3 regions of the Moritella sp. 24 genome follow, and region 2 is predicted to be linked to each of the others. Evidence: predicted binding sites of a transcription regulator. Region 2 holds the regulator's gene; each other region holds the start of a gene.
The links. Region 2 encodes ArgR, which controls arginine synthesis, uptake and breakdown. Its sites were predicted from a motif close to ANTGAATANNTATTCANT; they were not measured.
Positions count from the first base shown of each region.

Region 1: argC (N-acetyl-gamma-glutamyl-phosphate reductase) is a predicted target of ArgR. The motif match lies at 2,375-2,392, and genes of this name have one in related genera.
Region 3: HWV00_RS01745 (aspartate aminotransferase family protein) is a predicted target of ArgR. The motif match lies at 1,902-1,919, and genes of this name have one in related genera.

Region 1 is NZ_CP056123.1:4,485,906-4,494,328, forward strand. Features, by position in the region: gene HWV00_RS20110 (ornithine carbamoyltransferase) at 1-368, opposite strand, end outside; gene argB (acetylglutamate kinase) at 395-1,171, opposite strand; gene argC (N-acetyl-gamma-glutamyl-phosphate reductase) at 1,182-2,192, opposite strand; gene argE (acetylornithine deacetylase) at 2,435-3,583, shown strand; gene ppc (phosphoenolpyruvate carboxylase) at 3,741-6,371, shown strand; gene metF (methylenetetrahydrofolate reductase) at 6,478-7,365, opposite strand; gene HWV00_RS20140 (bifunctional aspartate kinase/homoserine dehydrogenase II) at 7,497-8,423, opposite strand, start outside.
Region 2 is NZ_CP056123.1:4,236,718-4,245,140, reverse strand. Features, by position in the region: gene HWV00_RS18935 (Fe(3+) ABC transporter substrate-binding protein) at 1-16, shown strand, start outside; gene HWV00_RS18930 (iron ABC transporter permease) at 164-1,795, shown strand; gene HWV00_RS18925 (ABC transporter ATP-binding protein) at 1,795-2,850, shown strand; gene argR (transcriptional regulator ArgR) at 2,957-3,418, opposite strand; gene artP (arginine ABC transporter ATP-binding protein ArtP) at 3,742-4,482, shown strand; gene HWV00_RS18910 (transporter substrate-binding domain-containing protein) at 4,540-5,283, shown strand; gene artQ (arginine ABC transporter permease ArtQ) at 5,418-6,092, shown strand; gene artM (arginine ABC transporter permease ArtM) at 6,089-6,754, shown strand; gene mdh (malate dehydrogenase) at 7,052-7,990, shown strand; gene HWV00_RS18890 (tetratricopeptide repeat protein) at 8,164-8,423, shown strand, end outside.
Region 3 is NZ_CP056123.1:372,702-381,124, reverse strand. Features, by position in the region: gene crp (cAMP-activated global transcriptional regulator CRP) at 1-302, shown strand, start outside; gene HWV00_RS01745 (aspartate aminotransferase family protein) at 628-1,848, opposite strand; gene HWV00_RS01740 (aminodeoxychorismate/anthranilate synthase component II) at 1,997-2,578, opposite strand; gene HWV00_RS01735 (ammonium transporter) at 2,760-3,992, opposite strand; gene glnK (P-II family nitrogen regulator) at 4,005-4,343, opposite strand; gene HWV00_RS01725 (PKD domain-containing protein) at 4,854-5,972, shown strand; tRNA gene HWV00_RS01720 (tRNA-Asp) at 6,206-6,282, opposite strand; rRNA gene rrf (5S ribosomal RNA) at 6,339-6,454, opposite strand; rRNA gene HWV00_RS01710 (23S ribosomal RNA) at 6,595-8,423, opposite strand, start outside.

The DNA.
Region 1 (8,423 bases), 250 kb from region 2:
CATAAAGAGTTAACGACTGGCACTGAACCATGTTCAACTAAACCTTCAAGGGTCTTATGGTTCATCACACGAGCAACGATAGCGTCAGCCCAACGTGAAATGTTCGCAGCAAAGTCCTTTACCGTTTCACGTTCACCAATCGCACCGTTTTGTGAATCAAGGTAAACCGCATGCCCACCTAACTTATGAATACCAATATCAAATGTTACGCGTGTTCGTAGTGACTGTTTTTCATAAATGGTAACGATACTTTTACCCGCTAAAGCCTGTGAATAATCCGCTGGATTTGCTTTCACTTTTTTAGCCAGTGCTAATAAGTCAAGGATCTGTTGTTTACTTAAATCTTTAACTGATAATAAATTTTCCATGATCGAACTCCGTTAACTGATCAATATTAGCTAGAAACTTTCGTTCCCTCTACTTCACCATTTAATAATGCCACTAACCGCTCTGGCACTTTCCAACTCGCTAATTTAATATCGCGATTTAGGGATGCTGCTGCTTTTAATGCCGCTTTCACTTTCACTTCCATACCGCCATTAATCACACCCGCAGAAATAAGTTCATTAGCATAACTGCTATTCATTTCTGGAATTAACTGCATGTCAGCATCTAAAATACCAGCTACATCTGACAACATGACAAGATCTGCATCCAATGTCTCACAAATTGCCGTTGCAGCTTGATCCGCATTTACATTTAATAACTGTCCTTGTGCATCAATACCAATAGAACTAATGATAGGTAAGAAGCTACCGTTCAGTAATGCTGTTAATAATGCTGGGTCACCCGCTTCACATTCACCAACAGCACCAAGACCAGCTGTCGATTGTGTGACAGTTGAAATGCCACCATCAGCGAGGCTCAGACCAACAACATTAAAACCAAGCTTTATGCCTTGTGCCATTAATACTTTATTTGCAGTACCCGCTAATGCACCCGTGATATAACCAATGTCACTCTCAGGTGTAATACGTAAACCGTTTTTCTTTTCACTCACAATATTCATCTTTGCTAATAAATCATCAACAAAGCAACCACCGCCATGAACAAGAATAAGTGGACGCGATACTGTTGACTTATAGTCACTCAATGCCGTAAATAATTGTGCTAGCGCCGCTTCGTTTTCAAGTAATGCGCCGCCAAGCTTTAATACTAAAGGTGTTGTCATGTTCATATCCCTATACTAATGACGTTGTCATGGCAAAACCAAAACGGATATTAATACACTGCATTGCTTGTGCTGCTGCGCCCTTTAATAAGTTATCAATCGCAGACACAACAATAAGGTCTTGTCCTTGCTGCTGCCATGCTAAATCACAATACGCAGTTTTCTCTACAGCTTGAATACTTGGCCAGCCACTTGGTAACAACCGCACCATAGGTTGATCTTGATATGCATCTTGATACGCCGCTGTCACTTGTTCAGGTGTTACACCCGCAGCCAGTTTGACGTTAATCGTTGCCAAGATACCACGCTTAAAACAGCCTAAATGAGGTGTAAAGATAACTTCATGACCTAAATGCGTGCTGATTTCTGGTTGATGACGGTGATTGAATACCGCATAAGGTGCATGGCTCACTTCGCAAAATGCTGAACCTAATGCTGCTTTACGACCAGCGCCACTCACGCCACTGACAGCGTTGATAATTGGTTTTTGGTTTTCAGCAATAAGGTTATGTTGTGCAAGCGGCTTTAATGCAGACAATGAGGCAGTTGGGTAACAACCCGGTACCGCAATTAAATTAGCTTCAGCAATATCGGCACTCGCCCATTCAGCCAAACCATACACAGCACTCTTCAATTCTTTATTAAAGCTATGCTTAAATCCGTAATATTGTTCATAAAAAGCAGGGTCATTCACTCTAAATGCACCCGACAAATCAAATACCACAGCATCCTGCGCTAAAAACTCAGCGGCAATGTCATGACTTACTTCATGTGCAGTTGCTAACACGACAATATCAACGTCATGACAAATGTTTTTAATATTACTTGCAGCTAACGGTTCAATCGTTTGATCAACGACACCTAATAAATGACCATATAAAGAAGAAAATGACTTTCCTGCATCTAAACTGTTTTCTGAAACATACAGACCAGATAATTCTAGCTCTGGATGTTTCGTTATGTAATGGGCTAGTTCAGCACCGGTATACCCGGTAGCACCGACTAAAATTGTTTTTAACATGTTTGACTTCCGTGTTTGCTAAATTGTAAAACGATGGGCAATTTAGCCCTTTCCGATTGCACTCACCTAATCAAATTAAGTGACATCAATGCATTTTAAATACTGTCTCGTCGAAACCATGAAAAACGATTCATTATCTAACCCATACGTTGTAAAGTAAGGATGATTCAAGAATAAAACAGATTACATTTTTATGCAACTTTAATGCATAAAAAAACAAGAACTCATTACAGGAACGTAATATGCAACTACCTCAATTTACCGAACTTTATAAATCACTGATCCTGACACCATCAATCAGCTCGCTTGAAAAAGAGTTAGATATTAGTAACAAACCCGTAATTGAGCTACTTGCAGGCTGGTTTGCTGAACTTGGTTTTAGCATTAATATCACTAGCGTACCTGAAACCAATGGTAAATTTAATCTAGTCGCAACCTATGGCCAAGGAGACGGGGGATTATTACTGGCAGGGCACACAGATACAGTCCCTTTTGATGAAGGTTTATGGACCAAAGATCCGTTTCAATTAACCGAAAAAGACAATAAATGGTATGGCTTAGGCACGATTGATATGAAAGGTTTTTTTGCCTTTGTATTAGAAGCGTGTAAAAACATTGATTTAACAAAGTTAGATAAACCGTTACGTATTCTCGCAACTGCGGATGAAGAAACGACAATGGCAGGTGCTAGAGCGATTGCAGCAGCGCAGAGTTTTCGCCCTGACTATGCCGTTATTGGCGAGCCGACAGGTATGGTTCCGGTATTTATGCATAAAGGACATATGTCAGAAGCAATACGAATTACAGGACGTAGTGGCCACTCTTCAGATCCGGCTAACGGCATCAATGCCATTGAAATAATGCATCAAGTAACAGGGCAGTTATTAAAGCTACAGCGTAAATTAAAAGAACAATACGCCTGCGATCACTTTGTTATTCCACAACCAACACTTAATTTTGGTCATGTGCATGGTGGCGATAGCCCAAATCGAATCTGCGGAAGCTGTGAATTACACATCGACATGCGTCCGATTCCAGGTGTCAGCCCCGACGAACTGTTCATGCTATTGAATCAAGCACTGTTACCGATTCTAAAACAATGGCCAGGCGCTGTTGATGTTTATCATCTGCATGAACCCATTCCAGCTTATGCCTGTGATACAGACTCAGCATTAATCAAATTGGCAGAAAAGCTCACAGGCGAAAGCGTTATTCCTGTGAATTACTGTACTGAAGCACCTTTTATTCAACAACTTGGCTGTGACACCATTGTGATGGGCCCCGGAAGTATTAATCAAGCCCATCAACCTGATGAGTATTTAGACCTATCCGAAGTTAAACCCACACAGGAGATTATTCAAAAATTAATAGAGCAAGCATGTAAAAACTAACTGAGAATTATCGATATGTAGTAAAATTACACCTGATATCACAATTAATGGCATTATTTGCACGATTTAATTGACGAATGTCACTAAATATAGTTATTTTACATACATAACGATAATAGTTGTTGCCGTATTACATCACTGAATTAAAGGATTATGTATGTCAGATAAATATGCAGCGTTACGAAGTAATGTCGGCTTATTGGGCCAAGTACTAGGGAATACAATCAAGGATCATCTTGGAGAAGAGTTCTTAGATAAGATTGAAACCATTCGCCAACTAGCTAAATCATCTCGTGCGGGTAGCGATAAAGACCGTGCAGAATTACTCACCGTACTACGTAGTCTCTCTGATGATGAGCTATTACCAGTAGCGCGTGCGTTTAGCCAATTCTTAAATCTTGCAAATATCGCAGAGCAGTTCCACACAACATCACGTAATTGTGCAGAGAACACCTGTGTGCCAGATTCTATCGATGAATTATTTGCCAAGCTAAATAACTCAGAGATCAGCAAAGCAGACGTATTATCTGCAATACAAAATCTAAATATCGATTTAGTACTGACTGCGCATCCGACCGAAATTACACGTCGAACACTGATTCACAAACATGGTGCAATTAATAAATGCCTAAGCCAGTTAGAACTAACTGAACTAAGCAGCAACGAGCGCGATGTATTCATGACGCGTATTGAGCAGCTAGTATCCCAAGCTTGGCATACCAATGAGATCAGAACTGTACGCCCTACTCCAGTCGATGAAGCCAAATGGGGCTTTGCGGTTGTCGAAAATTCATTATGGGATGCGGTACCAAATTTCTTACGCAGTCTTGATAAACGCTTACAAGACCGTTTAGATTATCAGTTACCTATCGATGCTGCGCCAGTTAAGTTTACGTCTTGGATGGGTGGAGACCGTGACGGTAACCCATTTGTAACGTCGACAGTAACTGAAGAAGTAATGCTAACAAGTCGCTGGATGGCAATTCACTTATTCTTGAAAGATGTAAAACATCTAACAAGTGAATTATCCATGAACGATTGCGACGACACATTACGTGCTTTAGTCGGTGAAAGTCATGAACCATACCGTGTATTACTAAAACCATTACGCAGCGAACTAACAGAAACATTAGCAAACCTAACTGCACAATTAAAAGGTGAGCAAACTGAAAGTCGTGACATCATCACGACAACAGAACAACTACGCCAACCGTTATTAGCTTGTTATAACTCACTACACGCTTGTGGTATGGGTGTGATTGCTAAAGGTGCATTATTAGATACAATTCGCCGCGTTGAATGTTTCGGTGTTAGCTTAGTAAAACTTGATATTCGCCAAGACAGTGATCGTCACACAGACGTGATAGCAGAAGTAACTCGCTATCTTGGTCTGGGTGATTATGCGCAATGGAGCGAACAAGACAAACAAGCGTTCCTATTACAAGAGCTAAATAATAAACGCCCATTGATTCCACTTTGCTGGCAACCGTCGGCAGATGTAAAAGAAGTACTTGATACTTGCCGCACTGTCGCAAAACAAGATCCGGAAGCATTAGGGATTTACATCATCTCAATGGCACGTAAAGCCTCAGATGTATTAGCTGTGCAACTGCTATTAAAAGAGACAGGCTGCCCATTCCGTTTACCTGTAGCGCCTTTATTCGAGACCTTAGATGATCTGAATAATGCAGGAACAGTAACAGCAAGTTTACTTGCGATTGATTGGTATAAAAACTACATCAATGGCCATCAATACATCATGATCGGTTATTCTGATTCGGCTAAAGATGCCGGTGTAATTGCGGCATCATGGGCACAATATCGTTCTCAAGAAGCCTTAGTTAATATCTGCGAAGAAGAAGAAATCAAACTAACGTTATTCCATGGTCGTGGCGGTAGCATCGGTCGTGGTGGTGCACCTGCACATGCCGCGTTATTATCGCAGCCTCCAGGTTCACTGAAAGGTGGATTACGTGTAACAGAACAAGGTGAAATGATCCGCTTTAAGTTTGGTCTTGCAGATGTAGCAGAACAAAGCTTAAACCTCTACACCAGCGCTATTCTAGAAGCGAACTTATTACCGCCGCCAGCACCAGAACAAGCTTGGCGTGACGCAATGGATCAAATGTCTGCGGATTCATGTGAAGAATACCGTTCATATATCCAAGGCCATGAGAAGTTCGTTCCTTACTTCCGTTCTGCTACACCAGAACTAGAATTAGGTAAACTACCATTAGGCAGTCGTCCAGCAAAACGTAAACCAAACGGTGGCGTAGAAAGCTTACGTGCTATCCCTTGGATCTTTGCGTGGACTCAAAACCGCTTAATGCTACCAGCTTGGTTAGGTTGTACTGCTGCGTTTAAAAACATGCTTGAGTCAGGTCAGCGTGAAACACTGCAAGAAATGCAACAACAATGGCCGTTCTTTAATACCCGTTTAGAAATGTTCGAAATGGTATTTTTGAAAGCAGATGCATGGTTAGCTGAATATTATGACCAATGCCTCGTTACTGAAGACTTATGGCATTTAGGTAAAGAACTACGCGCAAGTTTAGCCCTCGCAACAGAGCTAATTGTCAGTTTAACACCTGAAACTCAGCTATTGGATGCTCAACCTTGGAGCAAAAAATCAATCGAACTACGTAACCCGTATACCGATCCTCTTAACATTCTACAAGCAGAGCTGTTAAGCCGTGCGCGTAGCAGTGAAGAAGTGAATCCGGATATCGAGCAAGCCTTAATGGTGAGTATCGCAGGTGTTGCTGCTGGTATGCGTAACACAGGTTAACTTTTAGCTTCGTTAGTTATCAGCTAATGAGTAGATAATAAAATGCCGACATCATGTCGGCATTTTTGATTCTGAAATACTTGTCGTAACGAATTATACGTCGATATTATTTTGGTCTAACACCTAATGTATGGCAGATTGCATACGTTAAATCAGCACGGTTTAACGTATAGAAATGAAAGTCCTTCACTCCTTCTCGCGATAACACTTTCACTTGATCAATCGCAATACTTGCGCCAACTAAATTACGAGTAGCCTGATCATTATCTAAACCTTCGAACTGACTGTGCATCCAATTAGGCACTTTTACATTGGTCAATTTTGAAAACTTACATAAGGTTTTATAATTAGATACCGGTAAGATCCCCGGTACGATTTCTTTATCTATACCAACTGCGGCACAGCGGTCACGAAAGCGTAAAAAGCTCTCGGTATCAAAAAAGAATTGGGAAATGGCGCGATCAGCACCCGCATCAATTTTATCTTTAAGCGCTAATAAATCTGCTTGGGCATTTTTTGCTTCAGGATGAACTTCAGGATAAGCCGCAACCGAAATATCAAAATCATTCACTTCTTTCAATAAAGCCACTAAGTCAGCAGCATACATATCAGGTTGATTCAAACCCGGTGGTAAGTCACCACGCAACGCGACAATATTGCGAATACCGTTATCCCAATAATCTGATGCAATCTGCTTCAGCTCTTGGCGGTTTGCATCGATGCAAGTAAGGTGTGGCGCAGCAATAAGGCCAGTCTCATGTTTAATCTGCTTAATAATATCATGTGTACGATCACGCGTACCAGAATTAGCACCGTAAGTCACAGAGACAAATTTAGGGTCTAACGATTTTAAACGATTAATAGACTCCCACAGAGTAGACGTCATTGCTGGTGAGTTTGGCGGGAAAAATTCAAATGAAACGTTAATATCACGTCCCAATTCAGAAACACTTTGATTCAATACTTCAATATTTTGTGCGTTGTGAAAACTCATACGTTATTCCCTTAAGATGTTTAGACGTCCATAGCTCTGTACGTCTTAATAATCACAACTTTACCTAATAAAGTCAACGCACATAATTCATCTTAAACATGAATTATGTGCATACTGACTAAATCGATAAATTAACGAGAAAATAATTTACACAATTGGAATAGATCAGACTGGATTGCCCCAGCTGTCACGTCTTTACCAGCACCTGGACCTTGAATGACTAATGGGTTATGGCGATACCAATGACTGTTTATAGAAAAGATATTATCGCAAGGTAATAGGTTTGCAAATGGGTGAGTAGGCTCTAAGAACTCCAAGCCAACTTGAGCACCGGCTTTATGACTGAATCTCGCCACATAACGCAATACCAACCCTTGTTTTTTAGCCTTGTTAAACATGCGTAATATTTTGGCGTCTAAATCTTCACAATGCTCTAAAAACTCATCCACCTTAAAACTCATTAACTCTTCAGATACCAATGACTCTAGCTTTATATCACTCAACTCCATCTCATAACCGGCTTCACGGCTCAAGATAAGCAATTTACGTTGTACATCTTTTCCTGATAAGTCTTCACGCGGATCTGGCTCAGTTAAACCTTGTTGCCACGCCTGCTCCACTAACTGCGAAAACCCAACCTCACCATCATATTGCTGGAATAACCAAGACAGGGTACCGGAGAAAATACCGCTTACGGCAGTAACCTGATCGCCACTATACTGTAGCATATCCATTGATGATTGAATCGGCAGGCCAGCACCAACCGTTGCGTTATATAACCAATGACATTCATTATCAGAAAAACTTTGCTGAACACGGTTATAAAACTCGCTCTTTGCTGCACCAGCAAATTTATTAGCAGAAATAAGGTGGAATCCATGTTGTGCGAATTCAGGGTAATAATAGCTAACGGCTTCACTCGCTGTAATATCAATAATCACAAGCTCATCAAACGGATGTAATGCTAAATTAGATAGCAGCTGTTCCCACACAAACGGTTCAGGTTGGAAGGTGTCTAGTACCCTTGTCGCATCCAGACCGTTAAAATCTAATACCCC
Region 2 (8,423 bases):
TAAATTCGACTTGTAGAATAGTGTATGCCCCTAAAATACTTAGGGTTAACAGTTGAAGTTGCAACTTAATTGAGTTGTTAACAGACTGCTTTAAAGGTTGGTATAGTTACTTTGTAACTAGCCAACCTTTTCGCGTATCTAGACAGGAGTTGTTTTTCCGTTCATGAATCATAAGTTAGCCTTTTCTTGGCATTCTAGTAGTTGGTTTATTGCGATCATGTTAGCGCTACCTATTGCCGCGTTGTTTTATCAGGCAATTGGCCCCAGTGCAGATGTATTTCAACACCTTGTTGATACCGTTCTTCTCGACTACGTTCAAAATACCCTTATCCTTGTTTTCCTTGTTTGTTTAATCTGTAGTGTTATCGCTTTACCAGCCGCTTGGTTGATAGCCATGTGTGACTTCCCCGGACGAAAAAGCTTACAATGGGCATTAATGTTACCTATGGCAATGCCTGCTTATATCGTTGCTTATATTTATACTGACATGTTTGATTATGCAGGACCTGTTCAAATCGCCTTACGTGGACTGTTTGGGTGGGAGAGTGCGAGTGACTATTGGTTCTTTGATATCCGCACCATTCCGGGTGCTGCCACAGTACTAGCCTTGGTGTTATACCCTTATCTTTACTTGCTAGCACGAACATCATTTCTTGAACAATCAACCAGCCTTATTCAAGCAAGCCGTATGCTAGGTAGCTCTGCATTGTCTAGCTGCATTCGAGTGTCTTTACCTTTGGCTCGTCCTGCTATTGCAGTGGGTTTATCATTAATTGCCATGGAAACGGTTGCAGACTTTGCGACGGTTAATTATTTTGCGGTAAATACCTTAACCACGGCTGTTTATGATACGTGGATTGGTCATGGCAGTTTAACTGCTGCGGCACAATTATCGGTCATGACGTTATCGGTAATTTTGTTATTTGTTGGTTTAGAACGCTTTGCACGTCGTAAGCAGCAAGTATTCCAAAAAAGCATGCTGCACGAGCAAGAAGTGCGTTACCAATTAACGGGTTGCGCTAAGTTGTTTGCAATGGCTTGGTGCTGGGCATTGGTATTTGCTGGTTTCTTATTACCGTTTGTTGTTCTCGTTAATTATGCATGGCATTACTTTGCTGAATCTTGGACTGAAGAGTTTTTTCAATACAGTGCAAATAGCTTAATTCTTGCGGTTGTTGTTGCTGGTTTAGCTGTGGTTTGTGCTGTATTACTCGGGTTATACCGTCGTTTAGTGGGTTCGAAGTACGCGACGATTCCATCGCGTATCAGTACCATGGGTTACGCATTACCTGGTACCGTATTGGCGATTGGTATTATTATTCCACTGACTTCGGCAGACTTTCTCTTAAATGACTTAACTGAATTGCTTTGGGATTGGACTCCTGGTCTTGTCTTTACTGGCACCACATTTGCACTTATTTTTGCTTATCTTATTCGTTTTTCAGCCATTGCAGTCGGCTCTGTTGAAAGCAGTATTGATAAAATATCACCGTCATTAGACATGGTTACTCGTACCTTAGGGCACAGTCCGAACAGTATGATCCGCAAAGTGCATATTCCGTTAATACGTAAAGGTATCTTAGCAGCGTTTTTGTTGGTATTTATTGAGTCAATGAAAGAGTTACCTACGGCCTTGTTGCTCCGTCCATTTAACTATGAAACATTGGCGACGTATGTATTTCAATTTGCCTCTGATGAAATGTTAGAACAAGCCGCATTAGCCGCCATTGTTATTGTATTAGTTGGGTTAATTCCACTTATTTTCTTGAACCGTTCTTTGGAGCAACAGCACTGATGACTACACTTTCTTCTTCTGCATTAACCATTTCAGATCTGCATTGTAGTTATGCTGGTGTCGATATTCTTACTGGACTTGATCTGACATTAGGCAAAAATGAAATACTTTGCTTATTAGGTCCGAGTGGTTGTGGTAAAACGACGACGTTAAAGTTGATTGCTGGGTTGTTACCACCAACACAAGGTAGCATCGAAATTAATGGCAATGTGGTTGATAATGCTAAGTTAAACCTTGCACCAGAAAAGCGTAATGTCGGTATGATCTTTCAGGATTACGCGTTATTTCCTCATTTAACTGTGACTGACAATATCTTGTTTAGCCTGCATAAACAGAGTCAATCTAAGCAAAAAGAAAAGCTCGATTATGTACTTAATTTGGTTAATTTAACCGAGTTTGCTGGTCGTTATCCGCATCAACTATCAGGTGGTCAGCAACAGCGTGTCGCGATTGCACGTGCCTTAGCATGTTCTCCTGAATTGTTATTACTTGATGAACCTTTCTCTAATATTGATAGCCAAGTGCGTCATCATTTGATTGAAGAGATGAGAGGCTTACTTAAGTCACATAACATGAGTGCTATTTTTGTTACGCACAGTAAGGAAGAGGCGTTTGCATTTGCTGATCGTTTGGCTGTCTTCCATCAAGGTAAGATTGAGCAATTAGGGACACCAACGGAGTTATATAATCAACCTGCAACACGCTTTGTGGCTGATTTCTTGGGTAAGGTTAATTATCTAGATGCAGTCGTTGTTGATGAATACAGTGTGGAAACGGCATTAGGTATCATCACTAGCAGTCAGGTGTTATCGCTTACTGTCGGTGAAGAGAAGTTATTAGCATTGCGACCACAGCAACTCAAACTAGCAGCTGTAGAGCAGGGAATTGCAACGATAACGCAACAACAATTCTTAGGCATGACAACCAATGCGACGATTACGTTGACCGATAGCAATACGCTATTATCGGTATCAATGCAGCAGCCGATGACAGTGGGTGATGCTGTGAGTGTGAGGGTTGAAGACCACGCACTTATTTTGTTTGATCGTGACTAATACCGGTCGTTTGTATTAACCGGTATTCTGTTTATATGTTTGGTGACATGAATGATGTCGCCAAACATATTGAATTTATTGCGTCGCTACTCGTTTCTGAACGCGATTAGATATATTCAAATAACTCTTTTACTGCACGATCTACGTCAGTAATTATCGTGGTACTTGTCGGTGTGATAAAGATAGTATCATCACCTGCAATCGTTCCGAGAATACCTTCTGTACGACCTAATGAATCTAATAAACGGGCAATTAACTGTGCCGAGCCTGGGCTGGTTTGGATCACAATCAAACTTTCGTTATGCGTAATATCTAAGACTAATGTTTTTAATTGGCTACTAATCGTCGGTACACCCAACTCTGCTGGCAAGCAATAAACCATTTCATCCTTGGCATTGCGTGTACGTACTGCACCAAATTTACTTAGCATTCGAGATACTTTAGATTGATTCACGCTGTCAAAACCTTGGTCTTTTAGCGCGTCGACAATATCACCTTGTGAGCCAAGGCGTTCTTCTTTCAATAATCCTTTAAATGCTTTTACTAACTGATCTTGTTTTTCGCTCATACTTTTTACCATGTCAGTTGATTCATCTATAATTCAAGCAGCTAATCTTAAATTCAATGTAACTTTATAATGAAACTGTAAGTAATTTTATAGCTTTTTTATAAAGTAAGTCACTAAGTCATTAATGCAATTAGTAAATGAATTAGGTTAGCAGTGAACTGAATAATTATTCATATGATACCAGCAGGGTATAAATTATCTAGCTAATTTGGTTAATTCGGAGTTTTTGCATAAAAACCGAATTAAAGTGAATATTTATGTTGATTTTGAAGTTTATTCGGTTATTATACTCGCATCTAGTGCAATTATATTCAGTTATCGTTATGAGCATCGAACTAAAAAACATCTGTAAATCTTGGGGTCAACTTGATGTATTACAAAACATCGACCTTAAATGTGCAAAAGGCGAGACCTTAGTACTGCTTGGTCCAAGTGGTGCAGGTAAGAGTTCGCTACTGCGTGTACTTAACTTACTTGATACACCTGATAATGGTTCTATCAATATCGCAGGTGAAACATTTGATTTTTCTGCCACACTTAGTGATAAAAAATTAGCTAAGCGTAGTCAGATGCTAAGACAGAAAGTAGGTATGGTATTTCAACAATACAACCTATGGCCACACATGTCTGTGATGGATAACTTAATTGAAGCACCAGTTAAAATTTTAAAGCAAACAAAACAACAAGCTCGTGAAGAGGCCATGAAGATCCTTGAGCAATTACAGCTAGCTGATAAAGCCGATGTATTTCCATTAGCGTTATCAGGTGGTCAGCAACAACGGGTAGCAATTGCACGTGCTTTAATGATGAAACCTGAAGTGTTGTTATTTGATGAACCGACTGCGGCGTTAGATCCAGAGGTAACCAATCAAGTAGCTGAGATTATTAAATCACTCTCAATGACAGGTATCACTCAAGTTGTTGTGACGCACGAAGTGGACTTCGCGCGTAAAGTCGCTAGTCAAGTTTGCTATCTTGAACGCGGTGAAATTGTTGAATTTGGTGGTGCTGAGCACTTCCTGCAGCCACAAACGCCACAATTTACAAATTACTTAAAGCATTAATTTACAAATAGTTTAAAACATTAAATTATTAAAAATATTAGGAATAGGACGACCCAAATGAAAAAATTACTCACTGCATTAATTCTAACTTCAGCTACGGCACAAGTAACAGCCGCAGAACAAATCAAATTTGTAACTGAAGCAACGTACCCTCCATTTGAAATGATGGATGAAAACAATGAATTCCAAGGCTTTGATATTGATATTGCCCGCGCGGTTTGTACTGAATTAAAAGCGGAATGTAGTTTTGCTAACCAATCATTTGATAGTTTGATCCCAAGTTTAAAATTCCGTCGCTATGATGCAGCTATTGCAGCGATGGACGTAACACCAGCACGTAAGAAACAAGTTGATTTCTCTGATATTTATTATGAGAATTCTGCAGTGCTAGTGGCTAAAAAAGGTAAGTATAACGTTGTTTCTGATTTATCAGGTAAAGCGGTTGGTGTACAAAATGGTACGTCTCACCAAGCTTATATGACAGATAACTATGCGGATGAAAAAGTATTATTACTTAACTTCCCATCATACCAAAAAGCGTTTTTAGACCTTAAAAATGGTCGTATTAACGGTGTATTTGCTGACTCAGCTGTTGCTCATGATTGGTTAACTAAACACAGCGGTGGTAACTACGAAACTGTGGGTAAAGCAGTAACGGATGAAAAATACTTTGGTAGTGGCTTTGCAATCGCAGTACGTAAAGATAATGCTGAGTTATTAACTAAATTGAACAAAGGTTTGCAAACGATTAAAGCAAACGGTACTTACGATAAGATTTACGCAAAATACTTTGCTAAATAAGAGATAACAGTGTTTAATCTCGACCTGATTTGTTCCGCTGTATCAGGGCTCAATAGCCAAGTTATTGTGGTCTCGAGATAATTCATTTAAAAGTGCCTCTTGGGGCACTTTTTGTTTTTACGTCCGGAGTTTTTATGGATCTTTTGCAGCTTCAATTATTATTGGATGCAACAAAAATCACCTTAGGCCTTGCACTGACTTCACTATTGGTTGGCTTGGTTCTCGCTATTTTGTTCTGTGTTGCTGAAATGCAAAAGAACCCACTGATTGCTAAACCGATTAGCTTGTTTGTCACGGTATTACGTGGCTTACCTGAGATCTTGATTGTTTTCTTCATCTTTTTCGGTGGCACCCATATTCTGTTTTTATTAACAGATGAGTTTTATGACATCAGTCCTTTCTGGAGTGGTGTTGTCGCACTGTCATTGATTTTTGCCTCTTATGCTTCGCAAACATTGCGTGCGGCAATTCAATCTGTGCCAAAAGGTCAGCAGCAAGCAGCACAAGCGCTTGGAATGGGGCCGGTTCGTTGCTTTATACGTGTAACCTTACCGCAAGCATGGCGTTTGGCTTTGCCGGGTTTAGGTAATCAATGGATGGTGTTATTAAAAGACACTGCATTAGTCTCGCTAATTGGTGTGACAGACTTAATGAAGCAAGCGGATTTATTATCTGGCAGTACTTATAAGCCCTTTACCTTCTTAGTGGCGGCTGCCGTGATTTATCTTATTATTACTTTGATTAGTCAATGGTTGCTAAAGTACCTTGATAATCACATTAACCGTTTTGATACCGGAGCAGAAAAATGACATTAGATCACTTCTGGTTATTATTTAACGGTTTGAGCACCACGCTTGAAATTACCTTCTTTAGCTTATTCTTTGGTTCTATCATTGCGGTGTTTTTAACGCTTGCGATGATAAATAAAATTCCAGGATTAAACTTATTATCACGCGGTATTATTTTAATTTTTACTGGTACGCCTTTATTAATACAAATATTTTTGGTTTACAGCGGACCGTCGCAGTTTGAAGTGATTAAAAATAGCTTCTTATGGGACTACCTTAGCCAAGCTAAAATTTGTGCCATTATTGCGTTAGCGTTTAATACTGCAGCTTATTCATCACTGTTATTTAAAGGTGCGATTGAATCAGTACCTCGTGGTGAATGGGATGCGTGTAAAGCCTTGGGGATGAGCCGAGGGCAAACGTTATCGGTTATCGTGCCACATGCGATACGTCGCGTATTACCCTCTTATTCTAATGAAGTGATTTTGGTACTTAAAGGCACATCATTAGCAAGCTCAATCACGATTATGGATGTGATGGGTTATGCAAATCAGATCAATGGCCAAACATATGATGCATTAATGGCATTTTCTGCCGCGGGCATTATCTACTTGGGTATGAACGGTATCTTGGTATTAATCTTTAAGCAATTAGAGAAGAAAGCGCTCGCGTTCCAGTCTTAATCTTAAGTACGCTCTCTACGTTATTTTAACGCATACGACTTATTCACTTATTCTCATGCTGCTAGCTTTAATGACGGCAATCCTGAGAATCAGTGGATAAATTAAATCATTTCATCTGAAAGCAAATATCTTCTAGATAGAACGCTACGTCATTAAAACTTATGTGTAATTCATTATTTACTCTGCATATCCGTGTTGTTAATTGTTTTTCAGTCAATGTTGCAGTAAGGTAGCAGTGATTAAAGGAATTTGTGAATATTGTATTCTACATAAACAATTAAGATAATGGAGACGTCTATGAAAGTTGCTGTATTAGGTGCTGCTGGTGGTATCGGTCAAGCTTTAGCCCTACTTTTGAAAACTCAACTACCTGCGGGTTCTGATCTGTCGCTATATGATATCGCGCCAGTTACACCGGGTGTTGCTGTTGATTTAAGCCATATCCCTACAGACGTTACTATTGCTGGTTTTGCTGGTACAGATCCGACTGATGCACTTGTTGGTGCTGACGTGGTACTTATCTCTGCGGGTGTTGCTCGTAAGCCAGGTATGGACCGTTCAGATTTATTCAATATCAATGCTGGAATCATCAAGAATCTAGCTGGTAAATGTGCTGAAGTATGCCCAAATGCATGTATCGGTATTATTACTAACCCAGTAAACACAACTGTGCCAATCGCTGCTGAAGTACTTAAGCAAGCGGGCGTTTACGACAAACGTAAACTATTCGGTATTACAACGCTGGATGTTATCCGTTCAGAAACTTTTGTTAGTGAGCTTAAAGGCATTTCACTTGCAGACGTTGAAGTACCAGTTATCGGTGGTCACTCAGGCGTAACAATTTTACCGCTACTTTCTCAAGTTAAAGGCGTTGAATTTACTGCTGAAGAAATCGCGACACTAACACCACGTATTCAAAACGCGGGTACTGAAGTTGTTGAAGCTAAAGCGGGTGGCGGTTCTGCGACACTTTCTATGGGTCAAGCAGCTGCACGTTTCGGTCTATCTCTTGTTCGCGCACTACAAGGTGAAGAAGGTATCGTTGAGTGTACTTATGTTGATGGCGGTTCTGAACACGCTACATTCTTCGCACAACCTGTATTACTAGGTAAAAACGGCGTTGAAGAAGTACTAGCATACGGTGAGTTAAGCGAGTTTGAAACAAACGCGCGCGATGCTATGTTAGAAGAACTAAAAGCGAACATCACGTTAGGTGAAGAGTTCGTTGCTGGTTAATCATGGCGCTTAACCTATTTGGTTAATCATGATGACAATCGAAACCCAAGTTATTTTAACTTGGGTTTTTTTATTTAAGAAAACGATATATTGGTCGATATAATAACTATTACGGCAGTAGTTATTATCAGAATAGTTATTATTACAGTAAATTTTCTCTTAGGTTGATTGATATGCGTATAACACCGACAGCTAAGTTAACGACAATTTGTCATTACGTGAAAGCCGCAACTTTTTATTATGTAAAAATGACCGTGTTAGTCACGATAACGAGTGCGTCTTTAGTTATTGTGAACAGTGCAAGTGCTGAGACAAATGATAATAAAACTATCTCAAGTAAGCCTGTGGGTGAAAAAGAGCAACGTATTACCGACAGTGGTAAACGTGCCGTCGCAGCAGAAAATGCAGGTAAGTCAGCATTAAGCTTTGGTGA
Region 3 (8,423 bases), 770 kb from region 2:
CTGAAATTCTAATGCGTCTATCAGGACAAATGGCTGAACGTCTACAAACTACAAGCCAGAAAGTTGGCGATCTAGCATTCCTAGACGTAACTGGTCGTATTGCACAAACATTATTAAGTTTAGCGAAACAACCTGATGCAATGACTCACCCAGACGGTATGCAAATTAAAATTACTCGTCAAGAAATCGGTCAAATCGTTGGTTGTTCACGTGAAACTGTTGGCCGTATTTTGAAGATGCTTGAAGAGCAAGAGCTTATTTCAGCTCACGGTAAAACGATTGTTGTATTTGGCACTCGCTAATCCAACTCGTTTACTAAGATAATAAAACGACGTCTGATATGTGATAAACAAATCAGACGTCGTTTTCGTTTATCGCTCTATATAAACACCGCCACACAGATATTATATTACCGACACATATATCAACATTAAATCACTATAAAGCCTAACAAGGTATGTTATAGGCGTACTCAGGCTATAATATTAGTCAACCCAAGCTTCAGCGCTCTCAATAGTCCGACTAATATACGATAACCCGTATTGAATAAACCACAACATCAAAACCAATGGCGCTATTTACAGAGTTAATTCGCCTTATAGCACGCGATTTAAAATCATACTGGAATTAAACTGATAGCCACTTTTTGATAGCAAGATTAAGTTTTTCCATACCAGCAGAAATATCTTCTTCAGGAATATTTAAAGCAGGTGTAAAACGTAATACATTCGCGCCAGCCACTAATATTAGCAACCCTTCTTCAGCCGCCTTATTCATAATCGTAATGGCCTGACCTTGATATTTTTCAGTTAGCTCAGCACCTAACAGTAAACCTTCACCACGGATATCCGAGAAAATAGCATATTGCTCATTAAGCTGCCCTAATGCATTTCTGAATATGATTGATTTAGCCTTAACCCCAGCTAAGAAAGCATGGTCATTAACAGTATCAACAACAACTTCAGCAATACTGCAAGCAAGTGGATTACCACCATACGTACTACCATGTGTACCAACACTAAAACTATTTGCAATATCCGTTGTCGTTAACATCGCGGCAATAGGGAAACCGGCACCGAGGCCTTTCGCTGACGTTAAAATATCTGGCTTGATATCGGTATGCTGATAAGCATAAAAACTCCCCGTACGCCCCACGCCAGTCTGTACTTCATCAAATATTAACAGCGCATTATATTTATCACACAGAGCACGAACAGCAATTAAGAACTGTTGGTTAGAAGAGTTAATCCCTCCCTCCCCCTGTAAAGGTTCCATCATTACTGCACATGTTTTATCGCTAATTAATGCTTCAAATGCGCTAAGGTCATTAAAATCGATGTGTTCAATAGCACCAGGCTTAGGACCAAAACCGTCAGAGTAGGTCGCTTGTCCGCCTACCGTCACAGTAAAGAATGTACGGCCATGGAAGCCCTTGTTAAACGCGATAATCTGATCTTTACCTTCACCAAATTTATTTAATGCATAACGACGCGCTAATTTTAGTGCAGCTTCATTTGCTTCGGCACCTGAGTTTGCAAAAAAAACCTTATCAGCAAAAGTTGAATTAACCAGTTTTGTCGCAAGCCTTAATGCAGGCTCATTTGTCAGTAAATTACTCACGTGCCATAATTTTTGACTTTGTTTTTGCAGAGTATCAACTAAAGGAGGGTAACAATGACCTAAACAGCTAACAGCAATACCTGCAGCAAAATCAATGTATTCTTTATCATCTTGATCCCAAACTCGTGAGCCTTGACCTCGAACAGGGATCATTGCTGCTGGTGCGTAGTTCGGAACCATTACATTATCAAAATCTTCCCGAGTAACACCTGTTACGTTATTGGCCATATCCCTTCCCTCTTAATAAATATCAATATCTAAATATATCAACCCATCACCCTGATGAATATATATTCAATAATTATAAATAATAAGTCACAGGTCAAGTCCTATATGTAATAACGTAGCAGAAACGTTAGTAATTTTTGAAATAGGGTTAATTTCCTAGGAGAAAATTATTTAATAAATCTTTCCCTTGCTCGGTTAAAATACTCTCAGGATGGAACTGTACACCTTCTAGCGCAAGAGACTTATGCTTGAATGCCATGATTTCCTCAAATTCACCATTACAATCTTCCGTCCAAGCTGTAATTTCAAACTCGTCATTTAATGTTGGAGCTTCAACAATTAAAGAATGATAGCGCGTCACTGTTAAAGGGTTATTTAATCCAGAAAAAACGCCTTTACCTACATGCTGTATTTGAGATGTTTTACCGTGCATCACTTTTTTAGCTTTTACCACATTTGCCCCAAATACTTGCGCAATCGACTGATGACCAAGGCAAACACCTAAAATTGGTATTTTCCCTGAAAATTGTTCGATAACAGATAGTGAAATACCGGCATCGTTTGGCGTGCAAGGTCCAGGTGAAATAACTAGGTAATCAGGTGAAAGTGCAGATATTTGCTCCAGTGAAATGTCGTCATTACGTTTAACGATAACCTCTTGGCCAAGTTCTGAGAAATATTGAAATAAATTAAACGTAAAACTATCGTAATTATCGATAATAAGTAACATGAAAGATTAAAATTCTAATGAGGAAACTGAGTAAATAATATCATAGCTAGAAATTGGTTTCTAATAGAGTAGCGTCGTAATATCGCTACACCAATTTCATATTATTTATATTTTGTAGAAACAAACAAAAAGCTCAGCAAATGCTGAGCTTTTATTATTTAATCACTAATGTGAAATATATTTATTTAACTGATACAAACTCAGGGTAAGCATCAATACCACAATCAGCCATATCCATACCAGTGATCTCTTCTTCTTCACTAACACGAATGCCCATTGTTGCTTTCAATACAGCCCACACTAAGATACTTGCCGCAAATACCCATGCAAAGATAATAGCTGCACCATATAACTGAGCACCAAATGTTGCATCGCCATTACTAAATGGAACAACCATTAGACCAAATAGACCACACACACCATGAACAGAGATAGCACCTACTGGATCATCGATTTTAGCTTTATCCAATGCAACGATACTGAACACAACTAATACACCGCCTAAACCACCTAATAATGTTGCAAATGCCGGTGCAGGGCTAAGCGGGTCAGCAGTAATCGTTACCAGACCAGCTAACGCGCCATTAAGCACCATTGTTAAGTCTGCTTTACCCCACATAATTTTAGTGATAAGTAATGCGGCAACAGCACCTGCAGCTGCTGCTGCGTTTGTATTTAGGAAAATTTGACCAACAGCCGTTGCATTTTCAGCATCTGATAATAACAGCTGTGAACCACCATTAAAGCCAAACCAACCCATCCATAAGATAAATGCACCTAATGTTGCTAATGGCATATTTGAACCTGGAATTGGATAAATCTCACCATTTTTACCATATTTACCCTTACGAGCACCCAGTAAAAGTACCGCAGCTAATGCAGCAGCTGCACCGGCCATGTGAACAATACCCGAACCCGCGAAATCAGAGAAACCAGCTTCAGATAAGAAACCACCACCCCAAGTCCAATAACCTTCAATCGGATAAATAACACCTGTTAAAACAACAGTGAAAGCAAGGAAAGCCCATAATTTCATACGTTCAGCAACCGCACCAGATACAATAGACATTGCAGTCGCAACAAATACTACCTGGAAGAAGAAATCTGATTCTAATGAATGATCAGCGCCTTCAGATTGTGTACCAATTAAAGAACCAAATGATGGGATGATACCGCCTTCTGCGTTATCCACATACATGATATTGTAACCAACTAATAAAAACATGATACATGCGATTGAATAAAGCACGACGTTTTTCGTTAGAATTTCAGTTGTATTTTTAGATCGAACCAGACCTGCTTCTAGCATAGCAAAACCAGCTGCCATCCACATGACAAGTACACCTGACATTAAAAAATAAAAAGTATCGAGTGCGAAACGCAACTCAGTAACTGTAGTTGTTAGCTCTTGCATAATTTATTTCCCTTAAATTGCTTCTGAGTCCATTTCGCCCGTACGAATACGCACAACTTGTTTTAAATCGTAAACAAAAATCTTACCATCACCAATTTTCCCGGTATAAGCAGCACTATTAATAGCTTCAATGAGGCGATCAACATTTTCGCTCTGCGTTGCAATTTCTAACTTAACTTTAGGTAAGAAATCAACTTGATATTCTGCACCGCGATATAATTCGGTATGTCCCTTCTGACGACCAAAGCCTTTTACTTCAGTAACTGTTAATCCTTCAACACCGATATCTGCGACTGCTTCACGAACATCATCGAGTTTAAATGGTTTAATGATTGCGCTTATTAGCTTCATAAATAGCTCCTTGCCTGAGTATATTGAATAACTATATGATTAAACTTAATTCAACCTCCGTGCCAACAATTTAAAACAAATAAATTCATATACTTACACGTAACACAGCGATTACATACATCAAAGAAGCACTTATTTGGTGCAAGAGTCACATGATTAATTCCAATTTAGTGCAGTTTGTTAAATTAATGTTATCAAATTTGAATTGAGAGCTTAATCTCAAATTTAATAACTTCTCATATCTTAAATTTATGTAAGACATCAACTAATTTCAATGCCTAATAACCACTACCTAATAGGTAATCACCAGTCTAAAGAATGAATCTTGAGAATCATCAATTAAAAATCACCTCAATCATCGATATAAAAACAATTCTGTTAGATTACGAAGGGTTGTGTACTAAAATAAAATTGGTACTTTTTATAATCAATAATAATGATAGTGTGCTTCCAAGCTGAGTAACTAAGATGGATCTGTTACTTTAAATCTCAATTCATGGAAGATATACAATGAAGAAACTACTACTCATAGCACTATTATCAAACCTCACAGCCTGTGGTTCTGAAGACGTATTTGATAATAAAGATGAACAAATAGATATTAATTATGCGGTTACATTCTCAGCTGAACCTTACGACATTGCCTCTCCGGTTTATAAATTTACAGCTATCTATACTGAAAATGATATCGTTCAGTCCGCAGATAATCTAATATTTGACTGGTCAATAAGTTTAGAGACCGAAGGGGAAATAACCTCACTTTACCCGGAACAATCGACTCAGTATCAATTTACAGATACAGCGACATATAAAGTAAAGTTAACACTAATAAACGATACCGGTGAACAACTTGCCAAATTTTCAAGAAATATAGAAATCACTGCAGATGATATTGCCACAGGTCCAGTTCTTCCAAAAGCTGTCATAGATATTACGAATAGAAGAACTTCAACATATGTCTTTAACAGTAATTTATCTAGCTATAGCCAAGGCCCTCTATCTATATTTTCTTGGATTATTGAAGGTGAGGAATTTTCAGGTTCTGAAATCAGTCATAACTTCACAAAAATGGGTCCGCAAGAAGTACACTTAAAAGTTACTGCGGAGGATCTAACTCAAGCAACAACAATGACAAGCGTTTTCGTTGTAAATGAAACGACAACACCTATTGCAGAGTTTAATTATACAAAAGACAAACTTGAGGTTAATTTCAATGCCGCAGAAAGCTCAAACCAGAGCAGTGACATAACATCTTATCAATGGGACTTCGGTAATGGTGATACAGCATCAAACATATATACATCAACAACTTATTCTGCGGAAGGACCTTACGACATAACTCTTACAGTGATAAGCACCGAAGGTGTTACAAGTACAAAGACAAAGACAATTAATGTTTATGAAGAAGCGTCCTACGTCACCTGCGATGTATTAACGACCTCAAGTTCAATTTTCAAAAGCACCGATGAAGGTCAATGCTTTAGCACTTCACCTATCACAACGAATATAGCTGCAAAAACGTGGTGTAGTGAAAAAGTTAAACAGTACAAAGATGGTCTACCTTTCTACCGTATAACACCGACATTAACTTGGCAAATCAGACAGCAAGGCAACAATGAGTGCTCATAACACCAAGTAACAAACTCAATTTTTAATACCTATCACACAGCCTGTTCATTCGAACTAGGCTGTTTGAATCAAAGTGAAGCTATAATTCGAACCCCTCTCCCTGTTACGAACTAATAAGCTTACTAATAATAATTAATAATACTGTTGAGCTACTGGTTCAACATATTTTTATAAACTCAAATTTCAGGCATAAAAAAAGCCTGAATCGTAAGATTCAGGCTTTTTTTATTTGTTGGCGGAGCGGACGGGACTCGAACCCGCGACCCCCGGCGTGACAGGCCGGTATTCTAACCAACTGAACTACCGCTCCGCACAATCTGTGCTGATATTATCAGTCTAAATTATAGTCTTTCGACATTGTTTGGCGCTTGGCGATGCCCTACTCTCACATGGGGAAGCCCCACACTACCATCGGCGTTATTACGTTTCACTACTGAGTTCGGAATGGGATCAGGTGGTACCGTAACACTATGGTCACCAAGCAAATTCTATTTGCTTTCAACTTGAAACACATGGTTTCAATCTTTAAAATTTGAAAAGCTATAAATAAAGAAGTCTTTAAAACATAAAGTGTTCAATCTATTCTTAAGTCGATATTTCAATTAATCATACTTTAATTTGTATGGTTAAGCCTCACGGGTAATTAGTACAAGTTAGCTCAATGCCTCACAGCACTTACACACCTTGCCTATCAACGTTGTAGTCTCCAACGGCCCTTCAGGGGACTTAAAGTCCCAGTGAGAACTCATCTCGAGGCCTGCTTCCCGCTTAGATGCTTTCAGCGGTTATCAGTTCCGAACTTAGCTACCGGGCAATGCTATTGGCATAACAACCCGAACACCAGTGGTTCGTCCACTCCGGTCCTCTCGTACTAGGAGCAGCTCCTCTCAATTCTCAAACGCCCACGGCAGATAGGGACCGAACTGTCTCACGACGTTCTAAACCCAGCTCGCGTACCACTTTAAATGGCGAACAGCCATACCCTTGGGACCAACTTCAGCCCCAGGATGTGATGAGCCGACATCGAGGTGCCAAACACCGCCGTCGATATGAACTCTTGGGCGGTATCAGCCTGTTATCCCCGGAGTACCTTTTATCCGTTGAGCGATGGCCCTTCCATTCAGAACCACCGGATCACTAAGACCTACTTTCGTACCTGCTCGACGTGTCTGTCTCGCAGTTAAGCTGGCTTATGCCTTTGCACTAACCACATGATGTCCAACCATGTTTAGCCAACCTTCGTGCTCCTCCGTTACTCTTTGGGAGGAGACCGCCCCAGTCAAACTACCCACCAGACACTGTCCGCAACCCCGATAAGGGGCCTACGTTAGAACATCAAACGTACAAGGGTGGTATTTCAAGATAGACTCCACATCATCTAGCGACAATGTTTCACAGTCTCCCACCTATCCTACACATGTAGGTTCAATGTTCAGTGCCAAGCTATAGTAAAGGTTCACGGGGTCTTTCCGTCTAGCCGCGGGTACACTGCATCTTAACAGCGATTTCAATTTCACTGAGTCTCGGGTGGAGACAGCGTGGCCATCATTACGCCATTCGTGCAGGTCGGAACTTACCCGACAAGGAATTTCGCTACCTTAGGACCGTTATAGTTACGGCCGCCGTTTACCGGGGCTTCGATCATGAGCTTCGACCTAAGTCTAACCCAATCAATTAACCTTCCGGCACCGGGCAGGCGTCACACCGTATACGTCATCTTTCGATTTTGCACAGTGCTGTGTTTTTAATAAACAGTTGCAGCCACCATTTCTCTGCGACCAACAATAGCTTACGGAGCAAGTCCTTCACCATCATTGGCGTACCTTCTCCCGAAGTTACGGTACCATTTTGCCTAGTTCCTTCACCCGAGTTCTCTCAAGCGCCTTAGTATTCTCTACCTAACCACCTGTGTCGGTTTGGGGTACGATTCTCTTATATCTGAAGCTTAGAGGTTTTTCCTGGAAGCCGGGTATCAACTACTTCATCTCCGTAGAGACTCGTCATCAGTTCTCAGCCTTAATGTATTCCCGGATTTGCCTAAGAATACAGCCTACAACCTTAAACATGGACAACCATCGCCATGCTAGCCTAACCTTCTCCGTCACCCCATCGCAATATAAGTGAGTACTGGAATATTAACCAGTTTCCCATCGACTACGCCTTTCGGCCTCGCCTTAGGGGTCGACTCACCCTGCCCCGATTAACGTTGGACAGGAACCCTTGGTCTTTCGGCGTGGAGGTTTTTCACCCCCATTATCGTTACTCATGTCAACATTCGCACTTCTGATACCTCCAGCAAGCTTCTCAACTCACCTTCAACGGCTTACAGAACGCTCCTCTACCATGCAAGAACAAGTCTTGCATCCGTAGCTTCGGTGGTATGTTTAGCCCCGTTAAATCTTCCGCGCAGACCGACTCGACCAGTGAGCTATTACGCTTTCTTTAAAAGAT